DNA from 2 places in the Sphaerisporangium sp. B11E5 genome. Region 1 is predicted to be linked to the other one. Evidence: riboswitches for the same ligand, from Rfam matches in the RefSeq annotation. Region 1 holds a riboswitch; the other holds the start of a gene.
What was found. A riboswitch is a leader RNA that binds a small molecule or an ion and turns the genes downstream of it on or off. The one in region 1 is predicted to bind S-adenosylmethionine.

Region 1 (8,711 bases):
GCGAGCACGACGCCGAGCTCGTTGGCGAACGCCGACAGCCAGTCGTGGCGGTTGGCCAGCACGATGATCTGCCGGTAGTCGCGCACCTCGAACAGCTTCTCCGCGCCGCGGTGCATGTAGCCGATGATCGGCTCGCACGACGCGATGCGTTCGCCGTCCACGGTGAGCCGCAGGCGCAGCACCCCGTGTGTCGACGGGTGCTGGGGCCCGATGTTGAGGATCATGTCCTCGGTCGCCAGCTCCTTGGCCCCGGCGCCGATGCCCACGACGCGTTCGGTGCGAGCAGCGGCTCCGGCAGGAGGTTCCGTCATACCCTCATGCTGTCACGTCAGCGCCGGGAGACAAGATCTGCCAGCGCGGTGAGCAGCCGTTCGACGTGCTCGGCGGTGGTTCCGGCGCCGATGGACGCCCGCACGGCCCCCGACGCGCCGCACGGCCCGGCGTCGCCGAGCAGGTGGCCGACCAGGGGGTGGGCGCAGAAGCGGCCGTCCCTGACGCCGATGCCGTACTCCGCGGACAGGGCCTCGGCCACCTCGCGGGCGGTCCATCCCTCGACGACGAACGAGACGATGCCGACGCGGGGGTGGTCCGGGCCCCACAGGGACAACTCGCGCACGCCCTTGATGGCGGCGAGCCCGCCGCGCAGCCGCCCGAGCAGCCGCTCCTCGTGCCTGATCAGCGGGGTCCAGCCGGTGGAGGTGAGGGTGTCGCAGGCGGCGGCCAGGGCGATCGCGCCGAGGACGTTCGGGGTGCCGGCCTCGTGGCGCTGTTCGGGGTCGGCACTCCACTCGGCGTCCACCGCGCCAGTGTCGTCCACGGTCACGGCGGCCGAGGCGCCGCCGCCACGCAGGTACGGCCCCGCGGCGGACAACCAGTCGGGACGGCCGATCAGCACGCCCGCGCCGAAGGGGGCGTACAGCTTGTGCCCGGAGAAGGCCACGTAGTCGAGGTCCAGCGCGGTGATGTTGAGCGGACGGTGCGGCACGAGCTGGGCGGCGTCCACGAAGATCCGTGCCCCGTGCCGGCGCGCGATGTGCGCGAGCGCCGCGACCGGCCAGAGTTCCCCGGTGACGTTGGACGCCGCGGTGACCACCAGCAGCTTCGGCCCGTCGATCCCGGCCAGCGCCTCGTCCGCCGCCCGGATCGCGCTCCCGGGGAACTCCGGCGCCGGCAACCGCACCGTGTCGGTCCACGGCAGCAAGGAGGCGTGGTGCTCGGTGTCGAACACCACCACCGTGGTGCCGGCGGGCAGACATCGCGCCAGCAGGTTGGCCGCGTCCGTGGTGTTCCGCGTGAACACCACCGCGTCGTCCCGCCGCGCCCCCGCGAACCCCCGCACGGTGTGCCGCGCCTGCTCGTACCGCGCGGTGGTGAGCTGCGAGGCGTACCCCGCCCCCCGGTGCACGCTGGAGTACGAGGGCAACGCCGCCGCCACCGCGTCGTTCACCGCCACCAGGCAGGGCGCGCTTGCCGCGTTGTCGAGGTTCGCGTAGGTGACCAGCTTCCCGCCCTTGACCGGCACTTCGAGATCGGCCCCGAGCACGGCGGGAACCCCCGGCGTGGCGACGGGACGGTTCGAGGGAACGGCGGGAGCGGGTGCGGACTTCAGAACGGTGAGCGACAACGCCGGCCTCCTAGGGTCATGGGACCCCGGTCACGGCGTTGGGTGACGGAGCCCGCGCTTGCCCGGCGCACTGCGCGCCGAACCCGGTCCTCACCCGGGGCACCCCGCCGCGAGCGCGAGGGTTGCCGGCCAGCAAGCCGGGGCTTGTCGCTGGCACTCATGACCTACCGGGACTATAACCCGGCCCCCCGCCCGTTCCGCAACCCCACCACGTGTCGTGCGGCACCCCTGCACGTCCTTCCACAGGATTCGTCGGGCTTCGGGTCCTGTATGGCGAACTCTGAGGGTGGGTTGTGCGTTCAACAGATCAATGTCCGAGTTCGGGCCGGTCACCCTCGATGGGGGACGGGCGTAGTTCCAAGGAGGCGAGATGGATTGGGTGGCCGATCCGGGGATATGGATCGGGTTTCTCACCTTGGTCGCCCTGGAGATCGTGCTGGGGATCGACAACATCGTCTTCATATCGATCCTCTCGGGGAAGCTGCCTCCTGAGCAGCGGGATCGGGCGCGAAAGCTCGGGTTGGCGCTCGCGCTGATCACTCGGCTGGCGTTGTTGTTCGCGTTGTCGTGGGTGGTGCGGCTGACGGAGCCGCTGTTCGAGGTGATGGGGCACGGGATCTCGGGCCGGGATCTGATATTGATCTTCGGTGGTCTCTTCCTGCTGGGGAAGAGCGCCTTCGAGATCAGCGAGAGTCTCGAAGGCGGGCACGAGCGGGGCGGCGGGCGGGCCGCCGCGTCGTTCGTGTCGGTGATCGTGCAGATCATGGTGCTGGACATCGTGTTCTCGCTGGACTCGGTGATCACCGCGGTCGGCATGGTCGACGAGATCGGCGTCATGGTCGCGGCGGTGATCGTCGCGGTGGCGGTGATGCTGATGGCGTCCGGGCCGATCAGCCGTTTCGTGGAGAGCCATCCCAGCATCAAGATGCTGGCGTTGTCCTTCCTGGTGCTGATCGGCGTCATGCTCATCGCCGAGGGCTTCGACCAGCACATCCCGAAGGGCTACATCTACTTCGCCATGGCGTTCTCGCTGTGCGTCGAGTTGCTCAACATCCGGGTGCGCCGCAGGTCCCGCGCCGCCGGGAAGCAGCCGGCCGAGGAGGAGCCGGCCGGGAAGGAGGTCGAGCCGGGCCCGGCGCCGCACGCCTGAGACCGGAAACGCGCAGGTCGGTGGGAGGAAAATCCCATCTACCATGACTTTGTGCGTTTTGATCCATGGAATCCGGAGTTCATCGCTCATCCGTACGACGTGTACCGGGAGCTGCGGGACACCGAGCCGGTGCGGTTCTTCGAGCCCACCGGCCAGTGGCTCGTGGCCCGGCACCGGGACGTCAACGCGGCGCTGCGCGACCGGCGGCTCGGCCGTTCCTACCTGCACCTCGCCACGCACGAGGAGTTCGGCAGGCCGGCCGAGCCGGAGTTCCAGGAGCCGTTCTGGCGCGTGATCAGGGCCGGCATGCTGGACGTCGAGCCGCCCGTGCACACCAGGCTGCGCCGCCTGGTCTCCAAGGCGTTCACCCCCCGCATGGTCGAGGAGCTGCGGCCCCGCGTGCGGCGCGTCGCCCGCGAGCTGGTGGACGGCTTCGTCGAGCGCGGCGGCGGCGACCTGCTCGCCGAGGTCGCGGAGCCGCTGCCGGTCACCGTGATCGCCGAGATGCTCGGCGTGCCCGAGGCCGACCGCCACCTGCTGCGTCCCTGGTCGGCGGACATCTGCGGCATGTACGAGCTGAACCCCTCGCCGGCGGCCCAGCACACGGCGGTGCGCGCCGCGTCCGAGTTCGCCGCGTACCTGCGCGAGCTGGCCGCCCTGCGCCGCGACGACCCCGGTGACGACCTGATCAGCGCCCTGGCCCGGGTCGCCGACGGCGGCGACACCCTGACCGAGGACGAGCTCGTCGGCACGTGCGTGCTGCTGCTCAACGCCGGGCACGAGGCGACGGTCAACGTCACAGGCAACGGCTGGTGGTCGCTGTTCCGCAACCCCACCGAGCTTTCCCGTCTGCGCGCCGACCCGTCGCTGCTGCCTGCCGCCGTGGAGGAGCTGCTGCGCTGGGACACCCCGCTGCAGATGTTCGAGCGCTGGGTGCTCGAGGACGTCACCATCGGCGGCGTGGACATCCCGAAGGGCGCCGAGGTGGCCCTGCTGTTCGGCTCGGCCAACCGCGACCCGGAGGTCTTCCCCGACCCCGACCGCCTGGACGTGGGCCGCGCCGACAACCCGCACATCTCCTTCGGCGCCGGCATCCACTTCTGCCTCGGCGCGCCCCTGGCCCGCGTGGAGCTGATCGAGTCGTTCGGGGCCCTGCTGGAGGCGGCGCCCGCGCTGCGCCTGGTCGAGGAGCCGGCCTGGAAGCCGAACTACGTGATCCGCGGCCTTGAGTCACTCGAGGTGACCACCGCTTAGGTCCCCGGCGGCCACCCGCCCAGCGAGGGGCAGGTGGCCTGGACCAGCCAGCCGAAGCCCCCGAGCCCCGCGGGGTCGATCAGCTCGGCCTCCCGGGACGCCCGGGTGAGCCCCCGCAGGTACGCCCCCGGGTCGGCGCTCGCGGCGGAGAGCGACGGCCGGGCGCCGGTGACGCCGAGTGAGCGCAGCGCATGCCGCTGGGTGGTCAGGGTTGTGGATATCGCGCCCGCTTCCTCGCCGGCGACGGCGCAGGCGTCCAGCGCGACGTGTGCGGTGATATCGCAGGATCCGTCGGGTATCGCGGCCACGCAGCCCCCGTCCCGGTATCCGGTCAAGGTGCCGTACGGCGGGCGGTTATCCACAGGGTGTGCATAATCGGCCGCCACCGCGAGCCCCCGCGAGAGCCGTCCGACGACCGCGGCCCACGCCTCGTCCCGGGTCCGCCCGATCTCCGCGCGCCTCCCCGTGGCCCGCAGCGGCCACCACCGCTCCAGCCATGCGAGGTCCCGCTCCTCCGGCCGGTCCCCGAGCCGTTCCTCGCCGGTCCCCGGGTCCACCAGCACCAGCCGCGGGCCGTCCCCGGCCTGCTCGGCGACGTCGAGCGGCACGTTGTCCAGCCACTCGTTGGCGATCACCAGCCCGGTGACGCCCTCCGGCACCTCGGCGGCCCACCGGACCGCCGGGTCCAGCCCCGGCGGCGGCGCGGCGAGGTCGACCGCCGTGGCCCGCAAGCGGGCGGCCAGGGACGGCTCCGCCGCATGCAGCACCGCGGTCACCAGCCCGCCGTCCCCGGAGCCGACGTCCACGAGATCGAGCGCGTCCGGGCGGCCGAGCGCGGCGTCCACCTCGTCGAGCAGCCGCAGCACCGCGCCCGCGAACACCTCGGACGCGCTCACCGAGGTGCGGAAGTGGCCGCGCGGGCGTTCCCTCAGATAGAACCCGCGCTCGCCGTAGAGCGCTCGCTCCATGGCCTCCCGCCAGGTCACCCACACGGCACGGCACGTTACCAACGCCCGATCGCGGCGCGCGGCAGGCGCCGCCGTACCCTGGTCAACTGGGCCTGTCGTCGATGGGAAGAAACCTGGACGGAGCGTGATGGAGACTAGCGACCGCCCCGGGCGCCTCGCCGTCGGGGTGCTCGGCGCCGGGCGGGTGGGGTCGGCCCTCGGCGCGGCGCTCGCGCAGGCCGGCCACCGCGTCGTGGCCGCCGCCGGGGTCTCCGACGAGTCCCGCCGCCGGGCGGGGGAGCGGCTCGGCGTGGGCATCTCCCGGCCGGACGACCTGATCGCCCGCTCCGAGCTTGTGCTCCTCACCGTCCCCGACGACGTCCTGCCGGGCCTGGTCGCCGGGCTCGCCGCCGCGGGGGTGGACCTGCGGGGCAAGATGCTCGTGCACACCAGCGGCGCGTACGGCCTCGGCGTGCTCGACCCTGCCACCGCCGCGGGTGCCCTGCCGTTCGCGCTGCACCCGGTGATGACCTTCACCGGCCGCGAGGACGACCTTCGCAGGGTCACCGGCTGTTCCTTCGGGGTGACCGCGCCCGAGCCGTTGCGCCCGGTGGCCGAGGCCCTGGTGATCGAGATGGGCGGCGAGCCGGTGTGGGTGGCCGAGCAGGACCGCGCCACCTACCACGCGGCGCTGGCCGGCGCCGCCAACCACATGGTGACGCTGATCGCCGAGTCGCAGCAGATCCTGCGCGGCATCGGCGTGGAGCACCCGGGCCGTATGCTCGGCCCGCTGCTCGGCGCCGCCCTGGACAACGCCCTGCGTCTCGGCATCACCGGCCTCACCGGCCCGGTCGTGCGCGGCGACGCGGGCACCGTACGCAAGCACGTGGACGCCCTCATGGCCGCCGCCCCCGAGGCCGCCGACGCCTACGTGGCGCTGGCCCGGCTCACCGCGGACCGGGCCCTGGCCGCCGGGCTGCTCAAACCGGAGGCCGCCGAGCGCCTCCTCGACGCGCTGGGAGGCAACTCGTGGACGTGATCGTCGCCGCGAACCGCGCCGAACTGGCCGCGGCCCGCGCCGCGCTGGGCGTGACAGGCGACACGGGAACGGGCGGCGCCGCCCGGCCCGGCGTGGCACCGGGCACACTGGCGCTGGTGCCGACGATGGGAGCGCTGCACGAGGGGCACCGGTCGCTGATCCGGCTGGCCCGCGAGCACGCCGAGCACGTCGCGGTGAGCATCTTCGTCAACCCGCTGCAGTTCGGCCCCGCGGAGGACTTCTCCCGCTACCCGCGCACGATGGAGGCCGACCTGGAGGTGTGCGCGGCCGAGGGCGTGGGCCTGGTGTTCGCGCCCTCCGCCGCCGAGATGTACCTCCCCGACCGGCAGGTCGGCGTGTCGGCGGGCACCATGGGCACGATCGTGGAGGGCTCCTTCCGCCCCGGCCACTTCGACGGCGTGCTGACCGTGGTGCTGAAGCTCCTCAACCTGGTGCGCCCGCACGTCGCGGTGTTCGGCCGCAAGGACGCCCAGCAGCTCGCCCTGATCCGCCGCATGGTGGCCGATCTCGACGTCCCGGTGACCGTCGTCGGCGGCGCGACGGTCCGCGAGCCGGACGGCCTCGCCCTGTCCAGCCGCAACCGCTACCTCAGCCCCGCCGACCGCGTGACCGCCCTGGCCCTGTCGGCCGCGCTCCGCGCCGGCGCCGGGCACACCCGTCCCGCGGACATCCTGCGCGCCGCGCACGCCGTCCTCGACGCCGCCACCGCCGCCGACCCCCCTCTCACCCTCGACTACCTCACCCTGGCCGACCCCGCCACGTTCACCCCCGTCACCGACGACCACAGAGGCGAGGCCGTCCTGGCCGTCGCCGCCCGCGTCGGCGCCACCCGCCTGATCGACAACATGGTGCTGACCCTGCCCTGACCCCCGTCCCCGGAGGGGCGGGTCCCGCCGCCCGGGGGGACGCATAACCTGTGGCGAGGCGCTGACCCGCGGAAATCGTGAAGAACACCCCCATGGGCGGGGACGTGTGCGCCATCGGTTATCGTCATAGTGACGAAATTAGGAGCGACCCATGACGTACCCGCCCCTCCCCCGGCGGCTCACCGCCCCCGATCCCGGATGGACCGTCCACGCCGACCTCGTCGTCGTCGGCTCGGGCGTGGCCGGACTCACCGTGGCACTGCGGTACGCCCGGCTCGTCCCCGGCGCACGCGTGCTCGTCGTCACCAAGGACGTGTTGTCGGCCGGGTCCACCCGTTGGGCGCAGGGCGGCATCGCCGCGGTGCTGGACCCCGCCGACTCCGCCGCCGAGCACATGCGCGACACGCTGACCGCGGGCGCGGGTCTGTGCGACGCGACCGCCGTGAGGATGCTCGTCACCGAGGGGCCGGACGCGCTGCGGCGCCTGATGGACAGCGGCGCGCGGTTCGACCGCGAGCCGGGCGGCGGCCTCCAGCTCACCCGCGAGGGCGGCCACCGCCGTGACCGCATCGTGCACGCGGGCGGCGACGCCACCGGGGCCGAGGTGCAGCGCGCCCTGGTCGCCGCCGTACGGGCCGCCGAGCCCGCGGGACCGCGCGCCCCCGGCATCGAGGTGATCGAGCACGCCCTCGTGCTCGACCTCCTCACGGACGCAGCAGGCGCCGCCTGCGGCGTCACCCTGCACGTCATGGGCGAGGGCGCGCGCGACGGCGTGGGGGCCGTCCGCGCCGCGGCCGTCGTGCTCGCCACCGGCGGCATGGGCCAGGTGTACGCGGCCACCACCAACCCGCTGGTGTCCACCGGCGACGGCGTGGCCCTCGCCCTGCGCGCCGGGGCCGTCGTCAGCGATCTCGAATTCGTCCAGTTCCACCCCACCGTGCTGTGGCTCGGCGAGCACTCCACCGGCCAGCAGCCGCTGATCTCCGAGGCGGTGCGCGGCGAGGGCGCCGTGCTGATCGACGCCGCGGGCGAGCGCTTCATGGCCGGCGTGCACGAGCTCGCCGACCTCGCCCCGCGCGACGTCGTGGCCAAGGCGATCATGCGACGCATGCTGGAGACCGGCGCGGACCACGTGCACCTGGACGCCCGGCACTTCGGTGAGGAGAAGTGGCGCACCCGCTTCCCCACCATCCACGCCATCTGCCTGGAGCACGGCGTCGACCCGGTGCGCGAGCCCATCCCCGTCGCCCCCGCCGCCCACTACGCCAGCGGCGGCGTGCGCACCGACCTCGACGGGCACACCGGCGTCCCTGGGCTGTACGCCTGCGGCGAGGTGGCCTGCACGGGGGTGCACGGCGCCAACCGTCTGGCGTCCAACTCGCTGCTGGAGGGCCTGGTCTTCGCCGAGCGCATCGCCGCCGACCTCGCCGCCGCCCGCCACCGGCCGGGCGAGCCGGTGGACGACGGCCGCGCCGCCGGGCTGGCCGACCCGCGCGTGCGCCCCCGGGTGCAGGCCCGCATGAGCGCGGGCGCCGGGGTGCTGCGCGGCGGCCGGAGCCTGCGTGAGGTGCGCCAGGCTTTGCTGGACGCCCGGTGGACGCCGGTGGCCGTCCAGCCGTGCACGGAGGCCTGGGAGACCACCAATCTGCTCACCGTGGCCACGGCGCTCGTCACCGCGGCCGCGGCCCGCGAGGAGACCCGCGGCTCGCACTGGCGCGAGGACTTCCCCGAGCGCGACGACACCTGGTGGCTCGGGCACCTGGACATGACCCTGGCCGAGGAGGGGCTGACCATGAACTACCGCCGCCAC
Region 2 (8,711 bases), on a different contig from region 1:
AATGCGTTGAGAGACGGCCGGATGACAGCGGTCGGCCTGGCGTGCGCGGACACCGCGTCCAGGGTCTTCAGGCCGTCGCCGGTGTTGAGCACCACCGTCTCCGCGTCGGGGTCCAGCACGCCGTTCTCGGTGAGCTTGCGCAGCACTCCGACGGTCACGCCGCCCGCCGTCTCGGCGAAGATGCCCTCGGTGCGGGCGAGCAGGCGGATGGCGTCCACGATCTCGGCGTCGGTGACGTCCTCCACGGCCCCCCCGGTCCGGCGGGCGATGTCGAGCACGTACGGCCCGTCGGCCGGGTTGCCGATGGCGAGCGACTTGGCGATGGTGTCCGGCTTGACCGGCTGCACGGCGTCGCGGCCGGCCTTGAACGCCGCCGCCACCGGCGAGCACCCCTCGGCCTGCGCGCCGAAGATCTTGTACGGCTTGTCCTCGACGAGGCCGAGCTTGACCAGCTCCTGGAAGCCCTTGTCGATCTTGGTGAGCTGGGAGCCGGAGGCGATGGGGACGACGATCTGGTCGGGGATGCGCCAGCCGAGCTGCTCGGCGATCTCGAACGCCAGGGTCTTGGAACCCTCGCCGTAGAACGGCCGGAGGTTCACGTTGACGAACCCCCACTTCTCTCCGAGCGGGTCGCCGATGAGCTCGGAGCAGAAGCGGTTGACGTCGTCGTAGGTGCCCTCGATGCCGACCAGCTTGCCGCCGTACACCGAGGCCATGACGATCTTGGCCTCCTCCAGGTCCGCCGGGATGAACACGCAGGCGTCCAGCCCGGCCCGCGCCGCCGCGGCGGTGACCGCGCCCGCGAGGTTGCCGGTGGAGGAGCAGGACAGGGTGTGGAACCCGAAGGTACGCGCCGCCTCAAGGGCGATCGCCACGACCCGGTCCTTGAACGAGTGGGTGGGGTTGCCTGAGTCGTCCTTGACGTGCAGGCTGCGCAGGCCGAGCTCGCGCGCGAGGTTGTCGGCCTTGACGAGCTTGGTCCACCCGGGGGCGAGGTTGCGCTTGGTCAGGACGTCGGACGGCACCGGCAGCAGGGAACGGTAGCGCCAGATGTTCGCCGGCCCCGCCTCGATCTCGCGCCGGGTCACCGTGGCCGCGTGGCCGTCGGTGGAGGCGGTCCAGGTGTAGGCCACTTCGAGTGGCCCGAAACACTCGATACAGGCGAAGCTCGGGCCGAGTGGGTACCGGGTGCCGCATTCGCGGCAGGACAGCGCTACGGCGGGTCCGAAGTCGAGGGTGGTCGTTGTCTCAGCGGTTGCGAGCACCATGAAAAGAGGCCTTTCCCCTCATCTGCGCCCGGCGGCCACCGTGGCCGCGGGCCGGAATTGGCACCTGTCCCGGCTGGTCTCTACTGGTCGGACACGCGTCGTTCGGCAGACGCGGATGACCACAGCCGGGAGGGTTGCCGGGGCTTCACAGGGCCGGTCCCTCCACCCCTCTGGATGAGCACATATGAAGTTGTGGGCCTGTGCGGCGGCACAGCCGGGCACAGACCTATAGAACTGTACCTCGGACCTCGATGCCCCTGACCAGGCGTCTCAATCAACGAGACGCGCCAGAGGGGTCGGTCTGGGGTCGCCGCACAGCGTCAGGACGGCCCGCCGTAAGCGTCACCGAGGGCCGCCTGGACGTACTTCCTCGCCTGGTGGATGCGCGACTTGGCGGTGCCGAGGGGGATGCCGAGCTGCTCGGCGACCTCGCTGTAGTCGAGCTGACAGAAGTCACGTAACACCAACGCCTGCGCCAGGTCCGGTTTGTCCGCCTCCAGCGCCTCCATCGCGTCCAGCAGGTCCAGCCGGGACCCGGCGATCACGCTGACCCGCCGCGGATCGGCCCGGGTCTGCGGCAGCTCCTCCGACGACTGCTCGGCCGCGCGGCGCTTCAGCCCGCGGTAGGTGGTGCGTGCGCAGTTGGCCGTCACGATGTGCAACCAGGTGGAGAAACGTGCCCTGCCCTCGAAGCGCGCGATGTTGCGCGCCACCGCCAGCAACGTATCCTGGCAAGCCTCCTCCGCGTCCTGGTGGTAGGGCAGAAGCCGGGCACAGTGGCGCAGGACCTCGGGCTCGATGCGGCGGAGAAGCTCTCCGAGTGAGCGGTGGTCACCTTGGGCGGCGGCACGGGCCAGCTCTTCTGTCGTCTCGTCAAGCGCCATGCCGGAGCCCCTTCCGGCCACTCGCGTGATGTACGCGCCCGGCCACCCGCTCATCTTATTGGGGGCGTAAATTTTATTGACCCGGTGGCCACGCGCGCAGCGCAGCGGAGAGGAACGGCGAGGGACGACCGCCACACGGCGGACGAGGAGTGGTGATGGTCGGATGAATACAGTCCTACTGGCTTCGAACCGGGGTCCCGTGTCGTTCATCCTCGCGGACGACGGCACACTCACCATGCGCCGCGGCGGAGGCGGCATGGTCTCCGGTCTGCAGGAGGTCGCCAAGGCGTCCGACGTCCTGTGGGTGTGCGCGGCGCTGTCCGACGGCGACCGCAGCGCCGTGCGGCGGGCACCGAGCGGGCGCCTGGACCAGGCGGGGTACGACACCGGCGCGGTGCGCATGCTGGACATCCCGCCCGCGACCTTCCACCGGGCCTACAACGCGGTGGCCAACTCGACGTTGTGGTTCGTCAACCACCTGCTGTACGACATCCCGAACTCCCCGCACTTCGACATGCGCTTCCGGCGCGAGTGGGAGTCCTACCGCGACTACAACGCGGCGTTCGCCCTGGCCCTCGCCGAGGAGGCCGCGCACGGCGCCCGCGTGATGATCCAGGACTACCACCTGACCCTGGTCCCGGCGATGCTCCGCGTGGAACGCCCGGACCTTCGCATCGGCCACTTCTCCCACACCCCGTGGGCACCGCCGGAGTACTTCTCCCTGCTGCCGGACGACATCGCGGCCGAGCTGCTGTCCGGCATCCTCGCCGCCGACCAGGCCGGGTTCCTCGCGGGGCGCTGGGCGGCGTCCTTCATGGACTGCTGCGAGACGCTGCTCGGCGCGCACGTCGACCGGGCCGAGCGCACCGTGACGTACGAGAGCCGCACCACCCGCGTCGGCGTGCACGCGCTCGGGGTGGACGGCGACGCGTTGTGGGCGCGGGCGCTGGAGCCGGACGTCGAGTCGCACATGCACGCGCTGCGCGAGCGGGTGGGCGACCGGCGGCTCATCGTGCGCATCGACCGCACCGAGCTGTCCAAGAACATCGTGCGCGGACTGTACGCCTACCGGCAGTTCCTCACCGACCATCCCGAGTGGCACGGCAAGGTGGTGCACCTCGCGTTCGCCTACCCCTCGCGGCACGACCTGCCCGAGTACCGCGAGTACACCGCGGCCGTGCAGCGGTGCGCCACCGAGATCGAGGACGAGTTCGGCAGCGAGGACTGGGACCCGCTGATCCTCAACGTGGACGACGACTACGCGCGCTCGCTGGCCGCGTACCGCATGGCCGACGTGCTGCTGGTCAACCCCATCAGGGACGGCATGAACCTCGTGGCCAAGGAGGGCCCCATCCTGTCCCCCCACTGCGCCCTGGTGCTGTCCAGGGAGGCGGGCGCCGCCGCGGAGCTCGGCGCGGACGCGCTCGTCGTCAACCCCTACGACGTGTCAGGCACCGCCGGCGCGCTGCACGAGGCCCTGCTGCTCCCCGAGGAGGAACGCGCCAAGCGCGGCGCCCGCCTGCGCGCCGCCGCCACGGCCCTCCCCCCGAGCCGGTGGTTCGCCGACCAGCTCGCCGCCCTGGACCACCGACCCGGCCGGGACGGCCCCTGAGAGCGGCCGTCAACGTGCGCCGGCCCTTCGCGTGGCCGTCGGCGCCCTCCGTTCCGCATGGATGCGCCCGATGATACGTTCGGGGCTGTTCGCACGATTTTTCGAGGCACCCGGGGGCCCTGTGAGCTCGTCCACGTCCGCCGGGAGCACCCGGCTGACCAGGGACCGCGCGACCTGGCTCATCTACCTCCAGCTCGTCATCTTCGCCACCTACCTGTACGGCATGTCGGCCGCCCTGCCCCTGCTGCGGCTCGACCAGGGCGTCTCCCAGGCGGTGGCCGGCCTGCACGGCACCGCCATGGCGGTGGGCGGCATCCTCACCGGCACGGCCATCCCGTGGCTGACCCGCAGGTTCGGCAGGCGCGTCGCCACGTGGGCCGGCCTGCTCACCACGTCGCTCGGCGCGGTGCTCGTCGTGGTCACCACCGCGCTGCCCGGCACGCTGCTCGGCTACGCGCTGGCCAGCGGCGGCGGCACGATCACCCTGTACGTCGGCATGTCGGTGCTCAGCGACCACCACGGCCCCGCCGGCCCCGCCGCCATCAACGAGGCCAACGCGGTCGGGGTGACCGTGGGCATCGGCACGACGTACCTGATCAGCCTGCTCGGCCAGTCCCCGCTCGGCTGGCGGGCCGGCATCCTCGTCACCCCGATCCTGACCGTGCTCCTGCTGCTGCTGATGGGCCGCGTGTGGGTGCCCGCCACCCCGGCCCCGCCGCCCGTCCCGCGTGACGCCGGCACACCCGCCGAGACGGCCCGGGCGCCGTACGGCCTGCGGTTCCACGCCGCGTGCGCGGTGCTGTTCTGCCTGGTGGCCACCGAGTTCCTGTTCAACGTGTGGGCGGCCAAGCTGCTCGCCGACCAGACCGGCATGACCGCGGCGGCCGCCGCGACCGGCCTGACGGCGTTCACCGCGGGCATCGCGGTCGGCAGGTTCGCCACCGGCCGCCTCGCGCTGCGCTACGACCCGACGCCGCTGCTGGCCGGGGCGCTGGTGGTGACGCTCGCCGGCTGGGCGGTGTTCTGGCTGGCCGGCGGCCCGGTGGCGGGCTACGCGGGGCTCGCGTTGAGCGGCCTCGGCGTGGCGGTGCAGTTCCCGCTCGGCCTGTCCCGCGTCATCGCCGCGTCCGGTGGGCGGCCCGACCAGGCGGCCGGCATGGCGTCCATCTGGGCCAGCGTCGCGGTGGGGGTCGGGCCGTTCGCGCTCGGCGCCCTCGCGGACGGCGCCGGCACGCGAACGGCGTTCCTCATCGTGCCCGTGCTCATCGCCCTCGCGTTCGCGGGCATCGCGCTCAGCTCCCGGGGGGCCGTCCCCGCGCTCGGCGGCGCGGCCCAGGGCTGACCCGGCCTACCCGCGCCGCCGCGCGCGGCGCTCGATGGCGTCGGCGAGTGCCGCCAGCAGCTCCGCCACCCCGGCGGGCCCCTCCACCACCACGTCGGCCAGCGCGGCCAGCGCGGTCACCTCGGCCGAGGCGCTGCACACCGCCACCCCGGGCAACCCCGAACGGCGCACCGCCTCGAACGCCGCGAGGTCCCCGAGGTCGTCCCCGGCGAACAGCACCGAACGGGCCCGGCGCTCGGCGAGGAAGGCGTCCAGGGCGAGGCCCTTGTCCGTGCCGGTGGGCCGGATCTCGATGACGAGCCGTCCCGGCTCGATGGTCAGGCCGGTCTCGTCGGCGAGCCGCGCGAGCGGCTCGCGCAGCAGGCGCAGGGCGCCCTCGGGGTCGGCGGCCCGGCGGGTGTGCACGGCGAGGGCGCGGCCCTTGTCCTCGATGCCCACGCCGGAGTCGCCGTCACGGGTGATCGGCAGGCCCAGCGAGGCGATCAGCGAGGGCAGCTCCGCGCGCACCCGGATCACGCCGGAGGGGGGCGGCGGCTCGGTGACCCGGCCGTCCTGCCAGCGCTCCACGCCGTACTGCCCGAGGACCACGAGGCCGGGCACGTCGGCGAGCCCGGGGCCGCCCGCCACCTCGCCGTAGGCGATCGCGGTGGCGGCGGGGCGCCCGGTGATGACGACCACGGCGCCCACCAGGGCGCCGAGGCGGGCCAGCGCGGCGGCGGCCCGGGGATCCACCCGGGCGTCGGCCGGGTCGGGGACGATGGGCGACAGCGTGCCGTCGAAGTCCACGCCGATGACCGCGCCTGCCGGGTCGGCGGTCATGGCGGCGAACCCCGGGATGTCCGGCAAATCATGAAGATTCACGCGGTCTGCTCTACCCCTCGTGTCATGGGCGCATGCCCCCGCGGGCAACGCCTCCCTGGCGGCCACCGCCGGGCCGGCCGTCGCGGGCCCCGGCCGTCGCGGAGGTCACGGCCGGCGCGGAGGTCACGGCCGGCGCGGAGGTCACGGCCGGCGCGGAGGTCACGGCCGCATGCCGAACCGGCGGGCCGCGCGCTCGCGGCGGCGGGCGTCGCGCAGGCGCTGGAGCCGCTTCACCGTCATCGGGTCGTGCGCCATGGCCTCCGGCCGGGCGATCAACTGGCCGAGCAACTGGTAGTAGCGCGTGGCGGAGATGTCGAAGGTCTCGCGGATCGCCTGCTCCTTGGCGCCCGCGTGCCGCCACCACTGGCGTTCGAAGTGCAGCAGCTCGCGCTCGCGGTCGGTCAGCTCCCCGGCGGGCCCGGCGGAGGGAGCGGGGGCCTGCTCCTCGGCGGCGAGGGGGGCGGGACGTTCCTCGGGATCGCCGTCACCGTGCTCGGGGGCGGTGTCCATGGTGACCTCCTCGGTCGGGCACGCGGGAGACGCGGACGGCACGCCGGGGCCGGAACGGGGGACCGGCGGACGAGCGCGCCGGGCGGGCGACCCTGAGCCACGACGCGCGCGTGCGGCCCGTGGCAATCGTAGTCGGGAAACCGCCGCCGTTCATGACAGTCACGACACTTCGGAAGACGCACCTCCCCCGCAGCGGCCTATGATCGCAGGTTCGCACGACGTACAGTCCCCAAGTGTGACCTCTGCCATCACTCTTCTCACCGACTACGGCCTGGACGACGGCTTCGTGGCGTCCTGCCACGGGGTGATCATGGGAATCGCCCCCGAGGCACGGATCATCGACATCTCCCACCTGGTCCCCTCGGGCGACATCCGCCGCGGGGCCGCGATCCTGGCGCAGACCCTGCGTTACCTGCCGGCCGGCGTGCACATCGCCGCGGTCGACCCCTCCGGGGGCGGTGCCCGGCGGTCCGTCGCCGTCGAGACGGCGGGCAACCGCGTGTTCATCGGCCCGGACAACGGCCTGCTGTCGTGGGCGCTGCTGGCGTCCGGCGGGGCGCGGGCGGCGTACGAGCTGGCCAACGAGGAGTTGTTCCTCGGCCAGGTGTCGCCGACGTTCCTCGGCAGGGACGTGTACGCGCCGGTCGCGGCGCACATCTACTCCGGGCGCAAGCCCGCCGACGCCGGGCCCGAGCTTCCCCTGGAACGCCTGGTGTCGCTGCCCGCACCGACCGCCCGGCTAGGCGAGGGGGCCGTGGAGGGCGAGGTGCTGTCGGTGGACCGCTTCGGCAACGTGCAGTTGTCGGTCACCGCGGACGACCTCGCGGCGCTCGCCATCAAGGTGGGCGACACGCTGGTGATCGCCATGGGGCGGCGGCAGATGACCCTCCCGTTCCGCGACTCCTACGCGGCGGTGATGCCAGGCAACCTGGTGGCGTACACCGACACGGCGGGCATGGTGGCCTTCGCGGTCAACGACGGCGACGCCGCGCAACGGCTCGGCCTGCCGCCAGGTGCCCACGTACGGGTGGCCCGGGGCTCCTGATCACCGCCTGACCTTCCGCACCCCTGTCCCGTGCTCCGTCACCGCGTACCGTCACACCGGTCACGCGAAACCCTCCGCGGGCCGGGCCCGCGGAGGGTTTCGTCATGTGGCCGTCAGATGTGGATGACGTCGTGCGCCTCGGCGAAGTGACAGGCGCTCGCATGGTTGCCCGCCCTGATCTCCAGCAGCGGCTCCTTCTCGGCGCAGATGTCCTGTGCCTTCCAGCACCGCGTGCGGAAACGGCAGCCGGACGGCGGGTCGGCCGGCGAGGGCGGGTCGCCCTGCAGGATGATCCGCTCGCGCTGCTCGCGCCCCACCGGGTCCGGCACCGGCACCGCCGACAGCAGCGCCTGGGTGTACGGATGGGCGGACCGTTCGTAGATCGCGTCGTCCTTGCCCAGTTCGACGATCTTGCCGAGGTACATCACCGCGACCCGGTCGGAGATGTGGCGGACCACCGACAGGTCGTGCGCGATGAAGATGTACGCGAGGTTGAACTCCGTCTGCAGCCGGTCCAGCAGGTTCATCACCTGCGCCTGGATCGACACGTCCAGCGCCGACACCGGCTCGTCGCAGACGAGGATCTCGGGCTGGAGCGCGAGCCCACGGGCGATGCCGATGCGCTGGCGCTGGCCGCCGGAGAACTGGTGCGGGTAGCGGTTGATGTGCTCGGGGTTGAGCCCGACCACCTCGAGCAGCTCCTGCACCTTGCGCCGCCGGTCACCCTTGGGCGCGACCTCGGAGTGGATCTCGTACGGCTCCCCGACGATGTCGCCGACCGTCATGCGGGGGTTGAGCGAGGTGTAGGGGTCCTGCATGACCATCTGGATGTTGCGGCGCATGCGCTTGACCTCGGCGCTGTTGGCCTTGGTCATGTCCCGGCCGTTGATGCGCACCTCGCCCGAGGTGGGCCGCTCCAGCGCCATCAGCAGCTTGGCGAGGGTGGACTTGCCGCAGCCCGACTCGCCCACCACGCCGAGCGTCTCGCCGCGGTGCAGGTCGAAGCTGACGCCGTCCACGGCCTTGATGGCGCCGATCTGGCGTTTGAGCACGATGCCCTGCGTCAGCGGGAAGTGCTTGACGAGGTCGCGCACCTGCAGGATCGGCTCAGCCGGCTCTGCCATCGAGGACCTCCCGGTAGTAGTGACACGCGCTGCTGCGCGACCCGTCGATCTCGTACAAGGGGGGC

Region 2: it holds a riboswitch for S-adenosylmethionine, as region 1 does, so the genes downstream of both, thrC (threonine synthase) here and ABGB17_RS30690 (aminotransferase class V-fold PLP-dependent enzyme) in region 1, are expected to answer to the same signal.

The regions. Positions count from the first base shown of each region.
Region 1 covers NZ_JBDPMD010000045.1:68,097-76,807, reverse strand. Annotated here, with positions in the region: gene ABGB17_RS30695 (NADH-quinone oxidoreductase subunit D) at 1-311, opposite strand, end outside; gene ABGB17_RS30690 (aminotransferase class V-fold PLP-dependent enzyme) at 329-1,609, opposite strand; SAM riboswitch class IV at 1,674-1,789, opposite strand; gene ABGB17_RS30685 (TerC family protein) at 1,995-2,774, shown strand; gene ABGB17_RS30680 (cytochrome P450) at 2,826-4,028, shown strand; gene ABGB17_RS30675 (SAM-dependent methyltransferase) at 4,025-5,020, opposite strand; gene ABGB17_RS30670 (DUF2520 domain-containing protein) at 5,124-6,014, shown strand; gene panC (pantoate--beta-alanine ligase) at 6,065-6,901, shown strand; gene ABGB17_RS30660 (L-aspartate oxidase) at 7,053-8,711, shown strand, end outside.
Region 2 covers NZ_JBDPMD010000077.1:1,406-10,116, forward strand. Annotated here, with positions in the region: gene thrC (threonine synthase) at 1-1,268, opposite strand, end outside; SAM riboswitch class I at 1,284-1,449, opposite strand; gene ABGB17_RS37220 (RNA polymerase sigma factor) at 1,589-2,152, opposite strand; gene ABGB17_RS37225 (trehalose-6-phosphate synthase) at 2,316-3,764, shown strand; gene ABGB17_RS37230 (MFS transporter) at 3,886-5,106, shown strand; gene otsB (trehalose-phosphatase) at 5,113-5,925, opposite strand; gene ABGB17_RS37240 (DUF3263 domain-containing protein) at 6,127-6,477, opposite strand; gene ABGB17_RS37245 (SAM-dependent chlorinase/fluorinase) at 6,713-7,522, shown strand; gene ABGB17_RS37250 (dipeptide ABC transporter ATP-binding protein) at 7,636-8,646, opposite strand; gene ABGB17_RS37255 (ABC transporter ATP-binding protein) at 8,630-8,711, opposite strand, start outside.